DNA from 4 places in the Planococcus sp. PAMC 21323 genome. Region 3 is predicted to be linked to each of the others. Evidence: riboswitches for the same ligand, from Rfam matches in the RefSeq annotation. Region 3 holds a riboswitch; each other region holds the start of a gene.
What was found. Region 3 has a riboswitch for S-adenosylmethionine ahead of PLANO_RS02415 (bifunctional homocysteine S-methyltransferase/methylenetetrahydrofolate reductase). Riboswitches for the same ligand answer to the same signal wherever they lie in the genome.
Positions count from the first base shown of each region.

Region 1: linked by a shared signal. The riboswitch ahead of metK (methionine adenosyltransferase) and the one ahead of PLANO_RS02415 (bifunctional homocysteine S-methyltransferase/methylenetetrahydrofolate reductase) in region 3 are both predicted to bind S-adenosylmethionine.
Region 2: linked by a shared signal. The riboswitch ahead of PLANO_RS11175 (methionine biosynthesis PLP-dependent protein) and the one ahead of PLANO_RS02415 (bifunctional homocysteine S-methyltransferase/methylenetetrahydrofolate reductase) in region 3 are both predicted to bind S-adenosylmethionine.
Region 4: linked by a shared signal. The riboswitch ahead of PLANO_RS13375 (methionine ABC transporter ATP-binding protein) and the one ahead of PLANO_RS02415 (bifunctional homocysteine S-methyltransferase/methylenetetrahydrofolate reductase) in region 3 are both predicted to bind S-adenosylmethionine.

Region 1 is NZ_CP009129.1:1,034,958-1,040,082, forward strand. Features, by position in the region: gene PLANO_RS05265 (alpha/beta hydrolase family protein) at 1-304, shown strand, start outside; gene pckA (phosphoenolpyruvate carboxykinase (ATP)) at 357-1,946, opposite strand; SAM riboswitch class I at 2,219-2,330, shown strand; gene metK (methionine adenosyltransferase) at 2,533-3,729, shown strand; gene PLANO_RS05280 (gamma carbonic anhydrase) at 3,785-4,303, opposite strand; gene PLANO_RS05285 (alpha/beta hydrolase) at 4,417-5,125, shown strand, end outside.
Region 2 is NZ_CP009129.1:2,215,237-2,220,361, forward strand. Features, by position in the region: gene PLANO_RS11165 (hypothetical protein) at 1-43, shown strand, start outside; gene PLANO_RS16110 (hypothetical protein) at 227-397, shown strand; gene PLANO_RS11170 (LLM class flavin-dependent oxidoreductase) at 480-1,487, opposite strand; SAM riboswitch class I at 1,710-1,814, shown strand; gene PLANO_RS11175 (methionine biosynthesis PLP-dependent protein) at 1,889-3,022, shown strand; gene metC (cystathionine beta-lyase) at 3,006-4,178, shown strand; gene PLANO_RS11185 (Fe(3+) ABC transporter substrate-binding protein) at 4,402-5,125, shown strand, end outside.
Region 3 is NZ_CP009129.1:448,943-454,067, forward strand. Features, by position in the region: gene PLANO_RS02400 (hypothetical protein) at 1-155, shown strand, start outside; gene PLANO_RS02405 (YehS family protein) at 270-791, shown strand; gene PLANO_RS02410 (hypothetical protein) at 976-1,563, shown strand; SAM riboswitch class I at 1,741-1,845, shown strand; gene PLANO_RS02415 (bifunctional homocysteine S-methyltransferase/methylenetetrahydrofolate reductase) at 1,919-3,778, shown strand; gene metH (methionine synthase) at 3,759-5,125, shown strand, end outside.
Region 4 is NZ_CP009129.1:2,707,022-2,712,146, reverse strand. Features, by position in the region: gene PLANO_RS13395 (SEC-C domain-containing protein) at 1-360, opposite strand, end outside; gene lepB (signal peptidase I) at 587-1,120, shown strand; gene PLANO_RS13385 (pyridoxal phosphate-dependent aminotransferase) at 1,191-2,354, opposite strand; gene PLANO_RS13380 (carbon-nitrogen family hydrolase) at 2,440-3,228, shown strand; SAM riboswitch class I at 3,278-3,382, shown strand; gene PLANO_RS13375 (methionine ABC transporter ATP-binding protein) at 3,451-4,464, shown strand; gene PLANO_RS13370 (methionine ABC transporter permease) at 4,454-5,125, shown strand.

The DNA.
Region 1 (5,125 bases), 590 kb from region 3:
CGACATGCGTCGTATGATGAAGCGGCTATACGGAGGAACTCCAAATACGGCTATCATTAATTTTGAAGACCGCAATCCATTACTACGAATTGAAGAAAATGCTGCGCTTATTTTGATCATCCACGGATTACAAGATGACAATGTCTCACCAGAGCAAGCCTATTTGTTAGAAAAGACGTTAAAGTTGAATGGTCAGCCACATGAAACTTGGTATTTCACTGATTACACCCACTTTTTTCCACCTGCGGCTAATCGACAAACAGTAATAGCGGTTTGCGAGTGGATGAGAGAGCAGGAAGCTTAGAAAAACAGAGAAAACCCGTTCGGATTTTTTCCGAACGGGCTTTCTTGAAATTTTATTTTTGAGTTGGGCCGCCTTGTACGCTAATTTCAGGTGCGACAGTGCCGAACTTTTTGAAGTTTTCTTGGAATTCTTGTGCCAATTCATTTGCTTTTTGGTCGTATGCTGCTTTGTCTGACCATGCATGGCGCGGGTTTAATACTTCAGTCGGAACTCCAGGTACTTCTGTAGGAATTTCAAAACCGAAGATTGCTTCTTTTTCAGTTGGTACATTGTTCAATTCGCCTTTGATTGCAGCGCGAACCATTGTACGCGTGTAAGAAAGTTTCATACGGCTACCGACTCCGTAAACGCCGCCAGTCCAGCCTGTGTTCACAAGGAAGACTTGTGCGCCATGCTCGTCGATTTTCTTGCCAAGCATTTCAGCATATACAGTTGCATGTAACGGCAAGAAAGGTGAACCAAAGCAAGTTGAGAACGTAGCTTCAGGTGAAGTAATTCCGCGTTCTGTTCCTGCTAGTTTTGAAGTATAACCACTTAGGAAATGGTACATCGCTTGTTCTTTTGTCAACTTACTGATTGGAGGCAATACGCCAAATGCATCAGCAGTTAAGAAGACAATCGTTTTTGGATGTCCTGCAACTGAAGGGTCTACAATATTATCAATTGCTTGCATTGGGTATGCTGCGCGTGTGTTTTCAGTTAATGAACCGTCGTTATAATCTGGAATCCGTGTTTCAGGATCTACTACAACGTTTTCAAGTACTGAACCAAAACGGATTGCGTCGTAAATTTGTGGTTCATTTTCACGAGACAAATTAATGGTTTTAGCATAGCAGCCACCTTCAATGTTAAAGACGCCGTTATCTGACCAGCCATGCTCGTCATCACCGATTAGCTTGCGATCGCCATCAGCTGATAAAGTCGTTTTACCTGTTCCCGATAGACCGAAGAATAAAGTAACATCGCCTTCTGGACCAACGTTTGCTGAACAGTGCATAGGAAGAATACCTTTTTCAGGAAGTAAGTAGTTCATAATAGAGAAGATCGATTTTTTCATTTCGCCAGCGTACTCAGTTCCGCCGATCAAAATAATGCCTTGTTCCATCGATACGATTATGAATGTTTCTGATGCTGTACCGTCAACTTCAGGGTCTGCCTGGAAAGTTGGAGCATAGACAACAGTGAATTCAGCATCGTGAGTTTCTAACTCTTCAGCCGACGGACGAATAAACAATTGGTGAGCAAATAGATTATGCCATGCGTATTCATTGATTGTTTGGATAGGCACACGTGATTCGTGGTCAGCTCCGGCAAATCCTTTGAAAACGTAAAGCGCATCTTTATCTTTCAAGTGGTTGATTACTTTAGCGTATAGTTTTTCAAATACTTCGCTAGAAATTGGACGGTTCACATTGCCCCAGTCGACTTTGTTTTTAGAGCTTTCTTCTTCCACCATGTATTTGTCTTTCGGTGAGCGGCCAGTATACTTGCCTGTTTCCGCTTTTACAGCGCCTTCCCGAGTTAATACCGCTTCCTTGCGGGATGTTGCTGCTTCCACTAATTGTGGCACTGATAATTGAACATGCACATTTTGGCCAGTTAAAAGTTCCTTCAAGTCGTTTGCAAAGTTCACTGAAGTCATATATATGTACCTTCCTTTTCTTTTATTCCCATAGTAATGGGGAGGATGTATATTCGTTCATTAGTATAACACATTAGGTTTATTAGTCTACACTAATCCATTATAGAAATTAAAAAAAGTGGAAGAGATTAACACTATATATAGAAAGAATATTTGTGCATTTTAATATGTTGTAGTGTTATAAGTATGAATCGCAAAGTCTGTCAATTTTTATTTGAATAAAATGTTGACATCGCAGTGCTATTTCCGTATGATGAAAAATTGAACGGATACTCTTATTCCGAGCTGGTGGAGGGGACAGGCCCTAAGAAACCCGGCAACCTGCTGCATTTGTAGCGTTGGTGCCAAACCTGAACAAGGTGAACAAGCCTTGGATGATAAGAGTGAAAGGTGCGTATGATGATTTTCCCTTTCCTCATAATGAATGAGTGGAGGGATTTTTTTATGAAATGCCCTTAATCCTCGTGTGCAAAGGCCACAAACGGCTTGAAGTTCAATCCAGATTTTCTGGAACGGACTTGACATGGGAAACGAGTACCGTATCAATTTCGAGAGCAATCTCGCAGGATATAAGGAGGAACATTTTTTGAAAAACCGTAGATTATTTACATCAGAATCAGTAACAGAAGGGCATCCAGATAAAATCTGTGACCAAATCTCAGATGCAATTTTAGATGCTATTTTAGCCGAGGATCCAAACGCACGTGTAGCGTGTGAAACGACTGTTACAACAGGACTTGTTTTAGTAGCAGGAGAAATTACGACAACTACTTATGTAGATATTCCAAAAGTTGTTAGACAAACAGTTAAAGAAATTGGATACACACGCGCTAAATATGGTTTTGACTCAGAAACAAGTGCTGTTCTTACAGCAATTGATGAGCAATCACCTGATATCGCTGCAGGAGTTAACGTAGCGCTTGAATCACGTGATGGTCAAATGACAGATAAAGAATTAGATGACATCGGAGCAGGCGACCAAGGGTTGATGTTCGGATACGCGAACAACGAAACCGAAGAATTAATGCCATTACCGATTTCATTGGCACATAAATTGGCTCGTCGGTTAGCTGAAGTACGCAAAGAGGAAATTCTTCCATACTTGCGTCCAGATGGCAAAACACAAGTAACAGTTGAATATGATGAAAACAATAAACCGCTTCGCGTGGATACAATTGTTATCTCAACTCAACATCACCCAGAAGTAACATTAGAGCAAATTCAACGCAATATTAAAGAATACGTAATTAACGAAGTTGTACCAGCAAAATGGATTGACGAAGATACGAAATACTTTATCAACCCAACTGGTCGTTTTGTTATCGGCGGACCTCAAGGAGATGCAGGTTTAACTGGACGCAAGATCATTGTTGATACTTACGGTGGTTACGCACGTCACGGTGGCGGCGCATTCTCAGGAAAAGACGCGACAAAAGTTGACCGTTCAGCTGCTTACGCGGCACGTTATGTAGCGAAAAACATTGTAGCAGCTGGCCTTGCAGATAAATGTGAAGTGCAATTAGCTTATGCAATTGGTGTAGCACATCCTGTATCTATCGCGTTTGATACGTTTGGAACTGGCATCGTTGATGAAGACAAATTAGATGATTTGGTACGCGCAAACTTTGACTTGCGTCCTGCTGGCATCATTAAAATGTTGGATCTACGTCGTCCAATATACAAACAAACTGCAGCGTATGGACATTTTGGCCGTACGGATGTTGATTTGCCGTGGGAACGTACTGACAAAGCAGCTATCTTAAAAGAACAAGCTGGCGTTTAAGCTAATAAAACGAAAAGGACGACTGGGCATCCCTGCCTAGTCGTCCTTTTTTTAGTTATTCCTCTTTTTGGAGCGATTTATAATAGGTAGCTTTTTCTGCATACTCACGGACAATGCGTTCCATGTCTTCCTTATCTTCTTCGCGAAGTTCACGGACGACTTTTGCAGGGCGTCCAAGCGCTAGCATGCCAGGAGGAATCACTTTTCCTGGCGGCACGAGACTACCTGCACCAACAAATGCGCCTTCTCCAATTTCAGCTCCGTCGAGAATAATAGAACCCATGCCGACTAACGCACCTTTCCGAATGATGCAGCTGTGAAGCGTTACTTGATGCCCGATTGTCACTTCATCTTCTAGAAGTAATGTTTTGCCTGGGCTTTGATGAAGCATGCACAAGTCTTGGATATTTACTTTATTGCCGATAATGGTTGGGGAAACATCACCACGGATAACGGTATTAAACCAAACGGATGAGTCAGCACCGATGGTTACATCGCCAGAAATTGTCGTATAGTCTGCAATAAAAGCAGATGTGTCGATTTGTGGAAATTTGTCTTTATATGGATAAATCATGGCAAAGCTCCTTTAAACAAGATAAGATATTCTATAATCGTATCAAAACAAAACGAAACGTCAAATAACAAAACGACATCAAGAGCTGATTGGCAAGGAAAGGAAGTTTGATTATGTGGAAATGGCAGGCTGAAGGTACAGCAAAAGCAGTAGTGGTGTTAATCCATAGCGCATATGAACAGCATATGCGCTATGCTTGGCAAATTGAAAAATGGCGTTCGGTCGGATTTCATGTATACACAGGGGATCTACCTGGACACGGCAAAAATGCGGGGGCGGATAATGTTCACCGCGAATCGTTTGAAGAATATGAACAAGCCGTTATGGAAATGCTGAAACTCGCGTCAGACAATGATTTACCAGTATTTGTGATTGCTCACGGGCTAGGTGCGACGATTGCGATGAATGTTTTGGGTCATCGTAAGTTTAATGTAGCCGGAGCCATTTTTACGTCTCCTTGGCTGCAGTTAAAAAAACTGCCACCAAAAGCTCCAAATGCATTTCCGGGTGTTGCCCAGTTAACAGGGCGCAGGAAAATAGATCATGGCATCGAATTGCGTCATTTAATGAGAGATCAATTTTCTGTTAGTCAGGAAAACGAGAGTAAGCAATATCATACCGTTATTACAGCGGGTTGGTATAAAGAATTGCAAAGTTATATGAAAGAAACTTCGGCAGCTATTGAGGTTTACCCACAAATTCCGACATGCTTGTATACGGCGGAACGGGATTTAATCACAGAAAAAGAAGCAGCTCGTCAATGGTTGCTAAAACAACAATTAACTGAGTTCTTTTATAAAGAGTGGAAATATTGCTATCATG
Region 2 (5,125 bases), 1.4 Mb from region 3:
TTTTGAATCCATGGTGTTAAATGCAGAAACAAACCAACAATAAAACCGATGCTTTAAAAGTCTATGAACAATGACTTTTAAAGCATCTCTTTTATTGATATTAATCAACGTTAGTAAAGCCATTCCTTCGCTATTAAACAAAATATTCTGTATAATAGAGATGAAGGGTAATTCTTGTTTTAGTTGTCCCATGATTGGTGATTATTAAATGAGGAGGTTGGTCATAATGGAACACAAAGTACTTGATCCACGTGAAGTTGAACTTCGTCTAGATGAAGATTTTAATGCGATTCTGAATATGATTGGCGAAGGAGCACCTGTATTTTCATTTGATGAAAAAGAAAAAATATTTAGAGCACAACAACGTGATGAAAAGATAGCTAAAGAACTTCACTAATAAAGCTAAGTCGCTTTTCCAAAATAGGGAAAAGCGATTTTTTATGCAAAAAAAACTCCTGCTCTGAGAACAGGAGTTTCATTTATTTCATCATTTCCGCCAAATAATTGTATGATTGGAGCCGCTCTTCATGATAGAAGATCGGTGAATGGACAATCACTTCATGGGCACGTGTTTTTAAGATAAAGTTTTTCAACTTTTGCTTAACAAGGTCAGGTGTTCCGACAATCATCGATTCAGAATTTAATTTATCTCGGAAAATGGCAATTTCACGGTCTGACCAAACATCTTCTAATTTATCAATTGGTGGTTGGAATGTTGTTGGTTCCCCTCTCATTAATGAGAACATTTGTTGTTGCGAAGAAGTCGCTAACCATTCCGCGCGTTCTTGTGTTTCGGCAACAATTACATTCACACCTAGCATTGCATATGGTTCGGCCAACGCTTTTGACGGTTTAAAGTTTTGATGATAAAGCTGTAAGGCTTGCATCATATAATCTGGTGCAAAATGACTTGCAAATGAAAACGGCAACCCTTTTAATGCAGCAAGCTGTGCACTAAACCCGCTCGATCCAAGAAGCCACAGTGGCACGTTCATATTTGTTCCCGGGAAAGCGCGCACGCGGCCCACTGGATTTTCTGAAAAGTAATTTTCTAATTCTGCTACTTGTTGCGGAAAATCTTCGCCATTGCTTTGCAAACTACGGCGCAATGCATGAGCGGTCGCTTGGTCACTTCCTGGCGCACGCCCTAAGCCTAAGTCGATGCGTCCTGGATAAATGGTTTCCAGCGTACCAAACTGTTCAGCAATCACCAATGGTGCGTGATTTGGAAGCATAACGCCACCTGAACCTACACGAATCGAGTTGGTTGCTCCTGCAATGTGACCGATCAGTACAGAAGTAGCCGAACTACCAATTCCCGGCATGTTGTGATGTTCAGCTAACCAAAAACGATTAAAACCTAGTGACTCCACGTGTTGAGCCAAATCCACACTATTTTTGAATGCTTGTGCCGTTTCAGCACCTTCATTGATTGGTGCTAAATCGAGGACAGACAATGGAATATTTTCGAATTTCTTAATTTGCATAATAACCTTCACTCCTATTCCTCTCCATTGTAGCGATGTTTAATGAATACATCCTTTTTTTTGCTCAGACTTTGAAAAATGGTAGCTGCATTATCGCTTCTAATCTGCTTGCCTCTTTTTTCTTTTTATTCAAACTAATTAAAATTCTTTCTTGCTTTCCTCTATCAAATGATTTATGATAAGGAACATCGAAACAGTAACACCACCAATTTAATAAGATATTTCTTATCTAGAGAGACGGAGGGATTTGGCCCTATGAAGTCTCAGCAACCAGTCTGACGAAGACTACGGTGCTAAATCCAATAGGCTTTGCCTAGCAGATGAGAAGAATGTGTTTCCTGATAGGGGCTTTCTTCTTTTATGAAGAAAGCCCCTATTTTATTGCGGAGAGGATGAGCAAAATGACAAAGCAGAGTTTAGAAACTTTATTGGTTCAATTGGGTAATCGCAGTGATGACACAACTGGAGCAGTAAACCCACCTATATACTTATCCACCGCTTATGCGCATCAAGGACTGGGTCAATCAACTGGTTTTGATTACACTCGGACTAAAAATCCGACACGTTCTGTTTTAGAAGAAGGGTTTGCTAAACTTGAAGGGGCTGATGCTGCCTATGCTTGTAGTTCTGGAATGGCGGCTATTCAATTGGTTTTATCTTTGTTCCGTCCAGGTGATGAATTATTAGTACCGGAAGATATTTACGGTGGTACATATCGTTTATTGGATCATTTTTCAGCGACTTATAATATCCATCCAATCTACGCTGAATTTAAAAACGTACAAGATACAGAGAATAAAATAACGGCAAATACACGAGCTCTTTTTATCGAAACGCCTACAAATCCGCTTATGCAGGAAATCGACCTTATCGCTTTTGCTGCGTTAGCTAAAAAGCATAAACTTCTATTAATAGTAGATAATACGTTTTTAACCCCTTTTTTCCAACAACCAATTCAACTTGGAGCAGACATTGTAATTCACAGCGCTACAAAATATATCGGGGGTCATAATGACGTATTGGCTGGACTTGTTGTCGCTAAAGGAGACAAAATTTGCGACAAACTCGCTACATTTCATAACTCTGTTGGTGCTGTTCTCTCCCCTTTCGACTCTTGGCTATTGGTTCGAGGATTAAAGACATTACCCTTACGCATGAGACAGCACGAAGCGAATGCCAAAGCAATTGCAGAATTCTTATCTCGTCAGCCGCAAGTTTCAGACGTATTATATCCAGGTAAGGGCGGTATGCTATCTTTCCGGTTGCAGGAAGAATTTTGGATTGGACCATTCTTAGAAAGGATCAAGCTCATCACGTTTGCTGAAAGTCTTGGCGGCGTCGAAAGCTTTATCACTTACCCTGCCACTCAAACTCATGCAGATATTCCTTTTGAAGAACGTACAAAACGTGGCGTATGCAATCGTTTATTGCGCTTCTCTGTTGGCGTTGAACTAGTAGATGATTTAATCGCTGACCTAACACAAGCATTTTCAAAATTGAAAGAGGAGGTTGTTGAATATGACCGATCGTATTGAAACCAAGTTTATTCACTCTACCGGAGTTGATCCAATCACTGGGGCCGTTAACGTACCGATCTATTTGTCTTCTACATTTCATCAGAAAAGCTTAGACTCATTTGGACCTTTTGATTATAGCCGCTCAGGTAACCCTACACGTCTCGCACTTGAAGAAACGATCGCAGAACTCGAAGGCGGCACGCGTGGTTTTGCCTTTTCCTCAGGGATGGCTGCTATCTCTTCTGCGTTTATGCTCCTATCTTCCGGTGATCATGTCCTAGTTTCCGAAGACGTATATGGTGGAACTTATCGTTTTATCACTGAAGTTTTAGATAAATTCAAGATTGAGTATACATTTGTTAATATGACCGATTTAAATGCTATGGCCAATGCTATAAAACCTAATACAAAAGTTATTTATTTAGAAACACCTTCAAACCCTGTAATGAACATTACAGATATCGAAATTGCTGCAAAATTAGCAAAAGCCAATGGTTGCTTAACATTTGTCGACAATACATTTATGACACCCCTTTATCAAAACCCTTTAGAACTCGGTGCCGATATTGTTTTGCATAGCGCAACTAAATTTTTATCTGGTCATAGTGACATTATTGCCGGACTGGCCGTTACAAATGACGAAGATCTCGGCAATCGGTTAGGTTTTATCCAAAACACCTTTGGTTCTGTTTTAGGTGTTCAAGATTCTTATTTGCTAATTCAAGGCATTAAAACTTTAGGGGCGCGCTTAACTCAATCGACCGAATCAGCTCGACTAATTGCTGAATTTTTACACAGCCATCCATTAATCGAAGAAGTTTATTATCCTGGATTTTCATTCCATCCGGGTAATCCGATTCACGAACGTCAGGCGAAAAGCGCAGGAGCCGTCTTCTCCTTCCGCTTAGCTGATAAAAAATCGGCTCGTATTTTTGTTGAACACTTAAGAATCCCAATATTTGCGGTCAGTTTAGGTGCAGTTGAATCAATATTATCGTACCCGTCAACCATGTCCCACGGTTCTATGCCTCGAGAAGAACGTGAAAAACGCGGAATCACTGACGGCTTATTACGCTATTCAGTCGGCCTTGAACATTCCGACGACTTGATACAAGATTTAACTCAAGCGCTTGTGCAAGTCGCACGCCGTAAAGGTTTAAGTATCGCTAATTAAATAACTCCCTTACTAAATTGAAGACATCTTCTACCAACTCGGTAAAAGATGTTTTTTGTTTTTGAATCATTCAAATTTCATATTTTACTTTTTTAGACACAACTCTAAAAAAAATCACATCCTTAGCTGATAATGATTGACATTCTCAATTAGCTCTTTATAATTGAGGTTGAGAATGATTTTCATTTACCTTCTCAACTACATATTAAAGGGAGAGACATCCATGAAGAAATCTTTATACCTTATCATAGCGTTATTGCTTCTTGTTTTAACTGCATGCGGAACCGACGATGCAGCTGAACAAAAAGAAGAAACAGATAGCAATGAAGTTAACCTATATACAGCAAGACATTATGACGTAGACGACGAACTATATAAAAAATTCGAAGAAGAAACAGGTATTAAAGTTAACTTGATCAAAGGCGATGCAGACGAATTACTTGAACGCATCAAGCGTGAAGGCGACGCTACTGAAGCAGATTTATTCTTAACTGCTGATGCTGGTCGTTTATACCGTGCTAAAGAAGATGACTTATTGCAAGCTGTAACAAGTGACTTACTAGAAGAGCAAATTCCTGAAAACTATCGTGATACAGACCAAATGTGGTACGGTTTAACTAAACGTGCTCGGGTGCTTGTTTATAACCAAGACACAGTAACACCTGAAGAGTTATCAACTTACGAAGCATTAACTGAAGACGAGTGGAATGGTCGTGTATTAATCCGTAGCTCTGAAAACATCTACAACCAATCTTTACTTGCTTCATTTATCGAAATTGATGGTGAAGAAAAAGCAAAAAAATGGGCTGCAGGATTAGTTAACAACTTCGCACGTGATCCTGAAGGTGGAGATCGTGACCAAGCAAAAGCGATTGCTGCTGGCATCGGTGATGTTGCAATCATGAACAGCTACTATTTCGGTCAAATGTTAAACTCTGAAGACGCTG
Region 3 (5,125 bases):
ATGAACGGTTAGCAGATATTGAGCGAGATTTAAATTTTTTCTATAAAGAATCGATAGATGATGAAGAGTCATTAAAGATTATTCAAGAATTGAAGAATAACGTAGAACGTTTAAAAATAAGAAAAAATAGAGAAACAAAAGAGACAGTCATGTGAGGCTGTCTTTTTTGCTGCCTTTAAGAAACTGAAGGACGAGAGAAGTTATGCTATTATTAGGACAGGATTTAATGTAGATCATAAAGATAATTGAGAGCAACAGGAGGAATTTAGATGGACAATAATGATTTATTGATCCGATTGCGCTATGCATTGGATATAAAAAATAAAGACATGGTCGATATTTTCAAATTAGGTGGCATCGATCTGAGTAAGGAAGAAGTACTGAAGGTGCTGACGAAGACTCCTGAAAGCGATGAAGATGAAGACGACAGCATTTGGATTGATCATGAAGATAATGATGATTACATCAAAGCGGAAGATTCTCTGTTTGAATCGTTTTTAAATGGCTTTATAATTTTTAAAAGAGGTCGTCAAGAGCCAAAACCTGGACAACCTGAAGTTCCGTCATTGACCAATGAACGCTCGAATAACTTACTATTGAAGAAAGTGAAAATCGCTTTACAGCTAAATAGTGAAGACATGTTAGAGGTTTGGGATTTAGCAGGAGTTACCGTTACAAAAGGCGAGCTAGGTGCCTTACTTCGAAAAGTCGGACATAAAAATTACCAAGAATGTGGCGATCGTTATGCTCGCAACTTCCTTAAAGGATTAGCAATCAAATATAGAAAATAACAATATATCCCCATTAGCCTACAGTATCGGTTAATGGGGATTTTTTATATTGGAAAATAAGACTTTTTTATGGACAAAAAGAACTATCACTTTTGTGTAAATATGATTATGATAGAGAGAAGTAATCACAGATGGATACAAAGGGGATAGCGAGATGAATTGGTTGCCGAGGAGAAAGAATAAGGTGACAGCTTTTTGGGAGTGGTTTGTTGCTAACGAAGAATCGTACCTTCAACTAGACAGTACGGGCGGAATCAAACTGCTTAACCAGTTGGAAAAGAAGTTGCAGAAAGTAAATCAGCATTTAGTTTTTGAAATGGGTGAGCCTCGTAAGGGCAGTAAGCCTGAGTTTGTTATTAGTGCAGATGGCATGGTCGAAGCATTTGATGATGTGATTGAATTAGTTAAGCAAGCTCCTCAACTTAGTTTTTTTGACGTTGTCGCTTTTCGTCAACAACAAGCTGAAGAAATTTCAATTTCATATGGTGATATCGAATTGGGATGGAATGACCTTTTTTGTACATGCGAAAAAGATGAAAACAATGGTGAACTGGACTTGATTCTTTATATTAAAGACTTTAACGAAGAAAATGAAGACGAATTTGTCTCGGCTGCTTTTATTTTATTGGATTCAATTATTGGCGAGTACAATGTGGGAATGCATATTGGAGAAATCGAGTTTACAAACTACGAAGGTCAGCCCAACGTCCGGCCTGTAAAAGAACTGCAAAGTTTGTTTATTACCGATCAAGTAACGGAATGCGGAATATGAAATGAAAAGTCGGTTCAGATAAAATTCTGAACCGACTTTTCATATTTGTTCCACATAGAGTTGTATTAAAATAGATATTTTAAATTTAACAGAAAGTTCATTTTTTTTAGATAAATTCTCTTGACCTGGTCAAAAGATACCTGTACTATACTAAGAATACTAAAACTGAATAGTGAATCTTTATCGAGAGAAGTTGAGGGACTGGCCCTATGAAACTTCAGCAACCAGCCGAAAGGTAAGGTGCTAAATCCAGCAGGCAAGAAATTGTCTGACAGATGAAAAGGAACGAGTTTGATATCGTAAAGCCTTCTTTTTCATGAAGGCTTTTTTTGTTTATATAAAGGGGGGTTAATAGATGGGTTTACTAGATGAGTTGAAGACAAGGATTTTAACAGCAGACGGTGCTATGGGAACATTACTATATTCGTACGGCATTGAGTATTGCAACGAGGAGTTGAATTTACAACGCCCTGAAATTGTAGAGAAAATCCATCTCGATTATATTAACGCCGGGGCAGATATTATCCAAACCAACACGTACGGGGCGAACGCACTAAAACTAGCTCGTTATGGATTAGAATCTCAAGTTGCAGAAATCAATAAAGCCGCGATCGATATCGCAAACCGAGCAGCGACACCGGGTGGACAATTTGTTTTTGGCACGATTGGCGGCATTCGAGGAATTCGAAAAAGTGATGCCAGTTTGCAAGAAATCATTGCCATGGTTGACCAGCAAGCAAACCAATTATTAGAAGGCGATCCACATGGATTATTGCTAGAAACCTATTACGATTTTGAAGAACTTGCAGCTACGGTGAAACACTTGAAAACCATCACAGACACCCCGTTAATTGCTCAAGTGTCGATGCATGATCCGGGGATTTTGCAAAATGGTATGACATTAAACGATGCGCTTCACCAACTAGAAACGCTCGGAGCCGATATCGTCGGAGTCAATTGCCGGTTAGGTCCTCACCATACGATTCAAGCATTTGAAGAAGTGACTTTGCCTGAGAAAGCTTTCTTGTCAGCTTATCCAAATGCCAGCTTGCTAGATGTGGAAGACGGGCGAATTGTATATGAATCAGAAGCAGATTATTTCGGACGTGCCGCTTTATTGTTACGAGAAGAAGGCGTTCGATTAATTGGTGGCTGTTGTGGAACAACGCCGAAACACATCGAAGCAGTAAAAAAACATTTAGGTCAGCTAAAGCCGATTGTTCATAAAATAGTAACTGAGAGAAAGCCGATTGTCATTCGAGAAGCAGAAGCTTTAGCAGTAACCCCGCTTCATGAAAAAGCGAAAACCGAACGAACGATTATTGTGGAACTCGATACACCACGTCATTTAGATGTTGAGAAGTTTCTCGAAGGTTCAGTTGCATTAAAAGCAGCGGGTGTCGATGCTTTAACAATGGCTGACAATTCACTTGCTTCACCGCGTATTAGCAATATGGCGATGGGTTCGATTTTAAAACATACAGAAGATATTCGTGCACTTGCGCACATTACATGCCGCGACCGTAATTTAATTGGATTACAATCGCATTTAATGGGGCTTGATGCACTTGGCATACACGATATACTCGCTGTGACAGGTGACCCGACTAAAGTGGGGGATTTTCCAGGAGCGACAAGCGTTTATGATGTGTCAAGTATGGAACTGATTCAATTAATCAAAAAGTTAAATGAAGGCATTTCATTTTCTGGGAAGTCGTTACGGAAAAAAGCCAACTTTTCTGTTGCTGCAGCGTTCAACCCGAATGTCCGTGTGCTTGACCGAGCTGTTGCAAGACTCGAAAAGAAAATCGACAGTGGCGCAGATTATTTTATTTCGCAGCCGGTTTATACAAAAGAGAAAATAATCGAAATTTACGAAGCGACAAAACATATAGAAACACCCATTTTTATTGGCGTAATGCCGTTAACCAGTATTCGCAGTGCAGAATTCCTGCACAATGAAGTACCAGGTATAAAACTGTCAGATGATGCATTGGAGCGGATGCGTGCATGTGGTGATGACAAAGACCTGGCAACTGCAGAAGGCATTCAAATTGCGAAAGAATTAATTGATACAGCAGCCAAATTATTCCATGGAATTTACTTGATCACACCTTTTGTTCGCTACGATATGACCGTAGAATTGATTCATTATATTCGTCAACTAGATCAACAGAAAGAGAGCGATCACAGCCATGTCCAAGCATCTTATTGAACAACAACTCGAAAAAAGAATATTGATTATTGATGGAGCCATGGGGACAATGATTCAAAATGAAGATTTATCTCCGGAAGATTTTGGCGGAGAAGAGTTTGATGGCTGCAATGAGTACTTGAATATCGTACGACCAGATGTTATCCAAAATGTGCACATCGCTTATCTTGAAGCTGGAGCGGATATTCTTTGCACCAATACGTTTGGGGGTACACCAATTGTATTGGATGAATACGGAATCGGTGACCAAGCAGCTGACATTAATAGACGTGCAGTTGAAATTGCGAAACGAGCGACTGCAGAATTTTCAACACCTGAATGGCCTCGATTTGTAGCGGGTGCGATTGGGCCAACGACGAAAACCCTATCTGTTACAGGTGGAGCTACGTTTGATGAGATGCTGGAAAATTTTTATGTGCAGGCGAAAGCATTAGTTGAAGGCGGCGCCGATTTAATTTTATTAGAGACGAGTCAAGATATGTTAAATGTTAAAGCCGCAACGATTGGAATTAACCAAGCGTTTAAAGAAACAGGGATTGAATTGCCGATTATGGTGTCAGGAACAATCGAGCCGATGGGGACAACGCTTGCCGGACAAAGCATTGAAGCTTTTTACATTTCCATTGAACATGTCAAGCCTTTATCGGTGGGATTAAATTGTGCGACGGGTCCAGAATTTATGACTGACCACCTTCGATCGCTGTCAGAGCTATCGGACGGCTATGTGAGTTGTTACCCCAATGCCGGCTTACCCGACGAAGATGGACATTATCACGAAACGCCAGAATCGCTTGCGAAAAAATTGCGCGGTTTTGCGGATAAAGGTTGGTTGAACGTTGTCGGCGGTTGTTGTGGGACAACACCTGCACATATTCGAGCGGTTCGCCTGGCGATGGAGGGATTGCCACCGAGAAAGCCGGATCCTGTCGAACATGGTCACGTGGTTTCCGGGATTGAGCCTTTGCAATACGATGAAACGATGCGTCCTTTGTTTATCGGAGAACGGACAAATGTAATCGGTTCTCGTAAGTTTAAACGATTAATCATAGATGGGAAATTTGAAGAAGCCGCTGAAATTGCTCGTGCTCAAGTGAAAAACGGGGCACATGTTATTGATATTTGTTTGGCGAACCCTGACCGTGACGAAGTTGAAGACATGACTCATTTCATGAAAGAAGTCGTCAAAAAAGTAAAAGTGCCACTGGTTATTGATTCTACGGACGAAGAAGTGATTGAAGTGGCATTGAAGTTTTCACAAGGAAAAGCGATTATCAACTCGATCAATTTAGAAGATGGGGAGGAACGATTTGATGCGGTAATGCCGCTTGTGAAAAAATACGGAGCGGC
Region 4 (5,125 bases), 940 kb from region 3:
TTTTACGTCTTTCCAATTTTCAAGTACTTCTTTTGTTGTTGGACGTTGAGCAAGTTCAACTTGCTTATCAAGAAATTCTTCCCATAGTTCAGGTTTTTTCATGAACAAGAAGTTTTCAATAACAAATGCTTGTGCATCGTTTTCAGCCATTGATTTCATCAAATGGGGCTGCCATTCTTGTTGTAACTCACGGAATTCAGTAATATGTGTCTGATTTGGGTTTTCCGAGAAGAACTGTTGACGTACTTTGAATAGTTCTTCATTAACCAAATCGTTGATAGATACAGTTTCTTGTTTTCCGTGACATTTTTTGTATTTCTTGCCACTACCGCATGGGCATGGATCATTTCTTCCTACCATTCTAATCACCTACATTTTTTATTGAGTGTAACATAAAATTGCGAAGGGCTCAAAAGTCTGACGATTCAGACCTTGTAGTTCCAATACGCAGAACGAAAATAATACACTAGAAAAAGTTTAACACATCCGAAGATCTAGTCGTACTTTCAACGCAATCCCATATAGTAGGCACAAAGCACAAGCCGTATTATAATAAAGATATTAAAGGATAATAGGGGGAGACAAGGTGTATAAAGATCCTGTAAAAGAATCTATGTCCTGGATGCGGGTCATCATAACTACGGTGCTTATTGTCCTACTATCACGGCATTTTCTGTTTGAACCAGTAGCCGTTCATGGAGAATCGATGATGCCTACATTTGAAGAAAATGACAAAGTCGTCTTAGCAAAAATTTATTCAATAGAAAATTTTGATATGATTGTTTTTACTGCACCAAATGGCGTTAATTTTATTAAGCGAGTAATTGGTATTCCAGGAGATGTTATCTCCATGAACGATGATCAGTTGTATATAAATGGAGAAAATGTAGTCGAGCCTTATTTAGAAAAAAACTTAAAAGCAGCAAAGCGAATGGGAATGCTACGACTAACAGAGGATTTAAAAGAATTTACTGTACCCGCGGAATCTTATTATGTGTTGGGAGATAATCGCTTGAACAGTACCGATTCTCGAGTTTTAGGATTTATTTCTGAAAAGAGTATTGTAGGGGAAGTGAAAGTTCGAATTTCCCCGTTTGAACATATCGGTATTGTCGAATAAACCCATTCTATTTATCTCATAGATAACAAAAGACAGCTTCCTCTAAAAACGGGAAGCTGTCTTTTGCTGTTTAAAATAACTCGAGTTTCTCAATTCGTTTTAATGCTTCAACAATACGGCTTTCATCAACAAGCAATCCAACACGGATAAAGCCTTCACCACCATCTCCAAAACCACTGCCGGCAGCGACTGCGATATCAGCTTTTTCAAGAAGGTAATCAGCAAATCCAACACTCGTAAAACCTGTTGGAATAGGTAACCAAGCAAAGAACGAGCCTTGTGGAGCTGTTATTTCCCACCCAATACGGGCGCACTCTGTGACAAGTACATTTCTACGTTTTTCATAGAGAGTTACTAAATCATCCACGCATTGCTGATCGGCGTTTAAAGCTTCTGCTGCAGCAAGTTGCACAGCGGGGAATAACCCAGCAAATAAATGATCTTGAATTAAGTTTAGCGCTTCAATCATTTTCGAATGCCCAACAGCAAACCCAATACGCCAGCCAGCCATATTGTAAGTTTTCGATAAAGTATACATTTCAATGCCCACTTCTTTTGCGCCTTCAGATTGTAAGAAACTAACAGGTTTTTTGCCTTCAAAACCAACAGCACCATAAGCAAAGTCATGAACAATAGCAATATTATTTTCTTTTGCAAAAGCAATAGTTTCATCAAAAAATTCTTTGGTGGCTACTGCACCAGTAGGGTTGTTTGGGTAATTTAAATACATTAATTTTGCACGGGAGCAAATATCTTCAGATAACTCTTCATAATTTGGCAAATAGCCTTTTTGCGGATTTAATTTCATCAGTTCAAAATCAATATTTGCTAAAGGGGCGCCAGATAAATAATCAGGATAGCCCGGGTTTGGTAACAATAAGAGGTCCTCAGGATTTAGCAATGCTAATGGCAATTCCACTAAACCAATTTTGGTTCCACACATAATTGCGACTTCTAAATCAGGGTCTATCTCGACGCCATATTCGCGGTTATAGAAATCTGCTGCAGCTTGTCGCAAAGTTGAAATTCCACGAAAGGGTGAGTACTTATGTGTTTTGGGATCTGTCACTGCAGTTTGCAATGCTTTAACGATATGGCCGGGTGTCGGCTGATCAGGGTTGCCTTGTCCAAGGTTAATGACATCGCGTCCTTCCGCGACGGCTTTGCTAGTTTTTGCAACGAGGGATGCAAAAAATTGAGTGGGTAAATTTTGTAAACGGTTAGAAAAGTCCATATAATTCTCCTCATTTTCGAAATAATTGCACTTCTACTCCGAATCTTATAGAATTTAGGTTATCTTGTCTACTGGAGGAGAGAATATGAAGGTTGCATGTGTTCAGATGGATATTGTATTTGGGGAACCAGAAAAGAACTACCAGCAAGTATTGAACTATTTAGCGGAAGCTGCTGAAAATGGGGCAGATACCATTGTTCTACCCGAAATGTGGAATACAGGTTATGCGTTAACAGAGCTTGATACGTTAGCGGACAGTACAAACCGAACAGTGGAGATGTTAAAAAGCTTCGCAAAAGAAAAGTCAGTAAACATTGTTGGAGGTTCTGTTTCAACAGAGAAAAATAATGGTTTTTATAATACGATGTATGTCGTCGATAAAAAAGGTGAGCTTGTTTCTGAATATGACAAAGCGCATCGTTTTGGATTAATGGATGAACACATTCATTTAGAAGAAGGAGATACTCTCGGTACATTTAAATTGGATAATGTCGTTTATGGTGGGGTTATTTGCTATGATATTCGTTTTCCTGAGTGGATTCGTGCACAGGCGTTAAACGATGCGAAGCTTATATTCGTATCTGCAGAATGGCCAGAAGCTCGAATCGATCATTGGCGTATTCTGTTGCAAGCACGTGCAATTGAAAACCAATGCTTTATCGTTGCAGTTAACCGTATTGGCAGTGACCCCAAAAACGAATTTGGTGGCAGCACGATGGTTATAGCTCCTTGGGGAGAAATTCGATTAGACATGAAAAAAGAAGAAGGCATAGGGTATGCGGAAATTGATTTACAAGAAGTTGAAGAAGTCCGCAAACGAATCCCGGTCTTTGACGATCGTCGAGAAAAATTATACGAAACATTCAAAATTTAATTGACACTTTGAAAACATGTCTGTAATATAAAATCCAATCTAATAAACTAACTTATCAAGAGAGACCGAGGGGTAGGCCCTATGACGTCCGGCAACCCCCAATTGGGAAGGTGCCAAGTCCTGCGGAATGTGAAAGCGTTCCGGAAGATAAGTCGAGAAAATAAACTTTTCGATGCCTCTTTCTTGATGAAAGAGGCATCTTTTTGTTGCTAGGGGGAAGCTATGATACATATTGAGAACTTAACGAAAACGTACATAACGAAACACGGCACCGTTACTGGAGTAGATCAGGTTTCACTTAGAGTCAGAAAAGGTGAGATTTTTGGGATTGTTGGATATTCAGGAGCTGGGAAAAGTTCACTGATTCGCTGTATCAACTTGCTTGAGCGACCAAGCTCTGGCAGTGTCGTAGTCGATGGCAAAGACTTAACTAAGTTGAGCAGCAATCAATTAAGAAAAGCACGATTGAAAATCGGTATGATCTTCCAACATTTTTATTTGATTAGTCAAAAGACGGTTTATGACAATATCGCTTTTGCACTTCGGGCGGCTGGTACACCTTCTAAAGAGATTAAAACACGTGTAGAAGAACTGCTAGAAATGGTTGGCTTGTCTGATAAACGAGACGTTTACCCGGCACAGTTGAGTGGAGGTCAAAAACAGCGAGTTGGCATCGCACGGGCATTAGCAAATAATCCAGCAGTCTTGTTATGTGACGAAGCAACATCAGCACTCGATCCTAATACGACTTTATCCATTTTGCGTCTTTTGAAAGAAATTAATCGGAAATTGAACATCACCATTGTGTTAATCACTCACGAGATGAATGTTGTAAAAGAAATTTGTGATCGAATGGCTATTATGCAAGGCGGACGAGTCATTGAAGAAGGACAAGTATACGATATTTTTGCAGATCCTCAAAAGGAGCTAACGAAAGAATTTATTTCTAGTGTCGTATCCTTTAATGTTCCAATACATATTTTGAAAGAATTTAAAGGAACTTTAGTGAAAGTGCTATTTAAAGGTGGTGTAGCAGGCGAAGGCGTTATTTCCGATATGTTGCAGAACTTTTCGGTAAAAGGCAACTTTTTACACGGAGCTATCGAGTATATTCAAGAACGACCACTTGGCGTCTTTATTATGGAGTTGAAAGGCGCTGAAATGGAAGTTATGGAGGCATTGCGGTATTTAGAAAATAGAGCGGCAATCGTGGAGGTGATATCGAGTGGGAATTGAATGGGGACGAATTATTGAATTATGGCCAGAAATACAAACAGCATTTTTCCAAACATTGATGATGATCGGCATCTCGCTATCGGTGTCACTGATTATTGGATTGCCACTTGGCATTTTATTGTTTATAACAGATCGAGGTTTGTTCCTAGAAAATCGTCCAGTAAATTCAGTGGTGGGCTTTATTGTAAACATTGTACGCTCCATTCCTTTTATCATTTTGTTAGTGGCACTTATTCCGCTAACGAAATTAATCACAGGAACAACAATTGGTCCAGTTGCCGCAAGCGTTTCTTTATCTGTTGCAGCTATTCCTTTTTTTGCTCGAATTGTAGAAAACTCACTTCGTGAAATTGACAAAGGTGTAATTGAGGCAGCGATTGCAGTAGGTGCTACACCATGGATGATCATTAAAGACGTGTTACTTCCTGAAGCAAAATCAAGTATCGTACAAGGGATTACGTTAACCATCATTAGCTTAGTCGCCTATTCAGCTATGGCTGGTGTTGTAGGTGGCGGAGGTATAGGCGATTTAGCCATTCGCTTTGGTTATTATCGATACGATAACACCATCATGATTGTCACGGTCGTTATTTTGATCGTACTGGTTCAAGTAATTCAACAAGCAGGAGACTATACAGCGAAAGCGATAGATAAACGATAA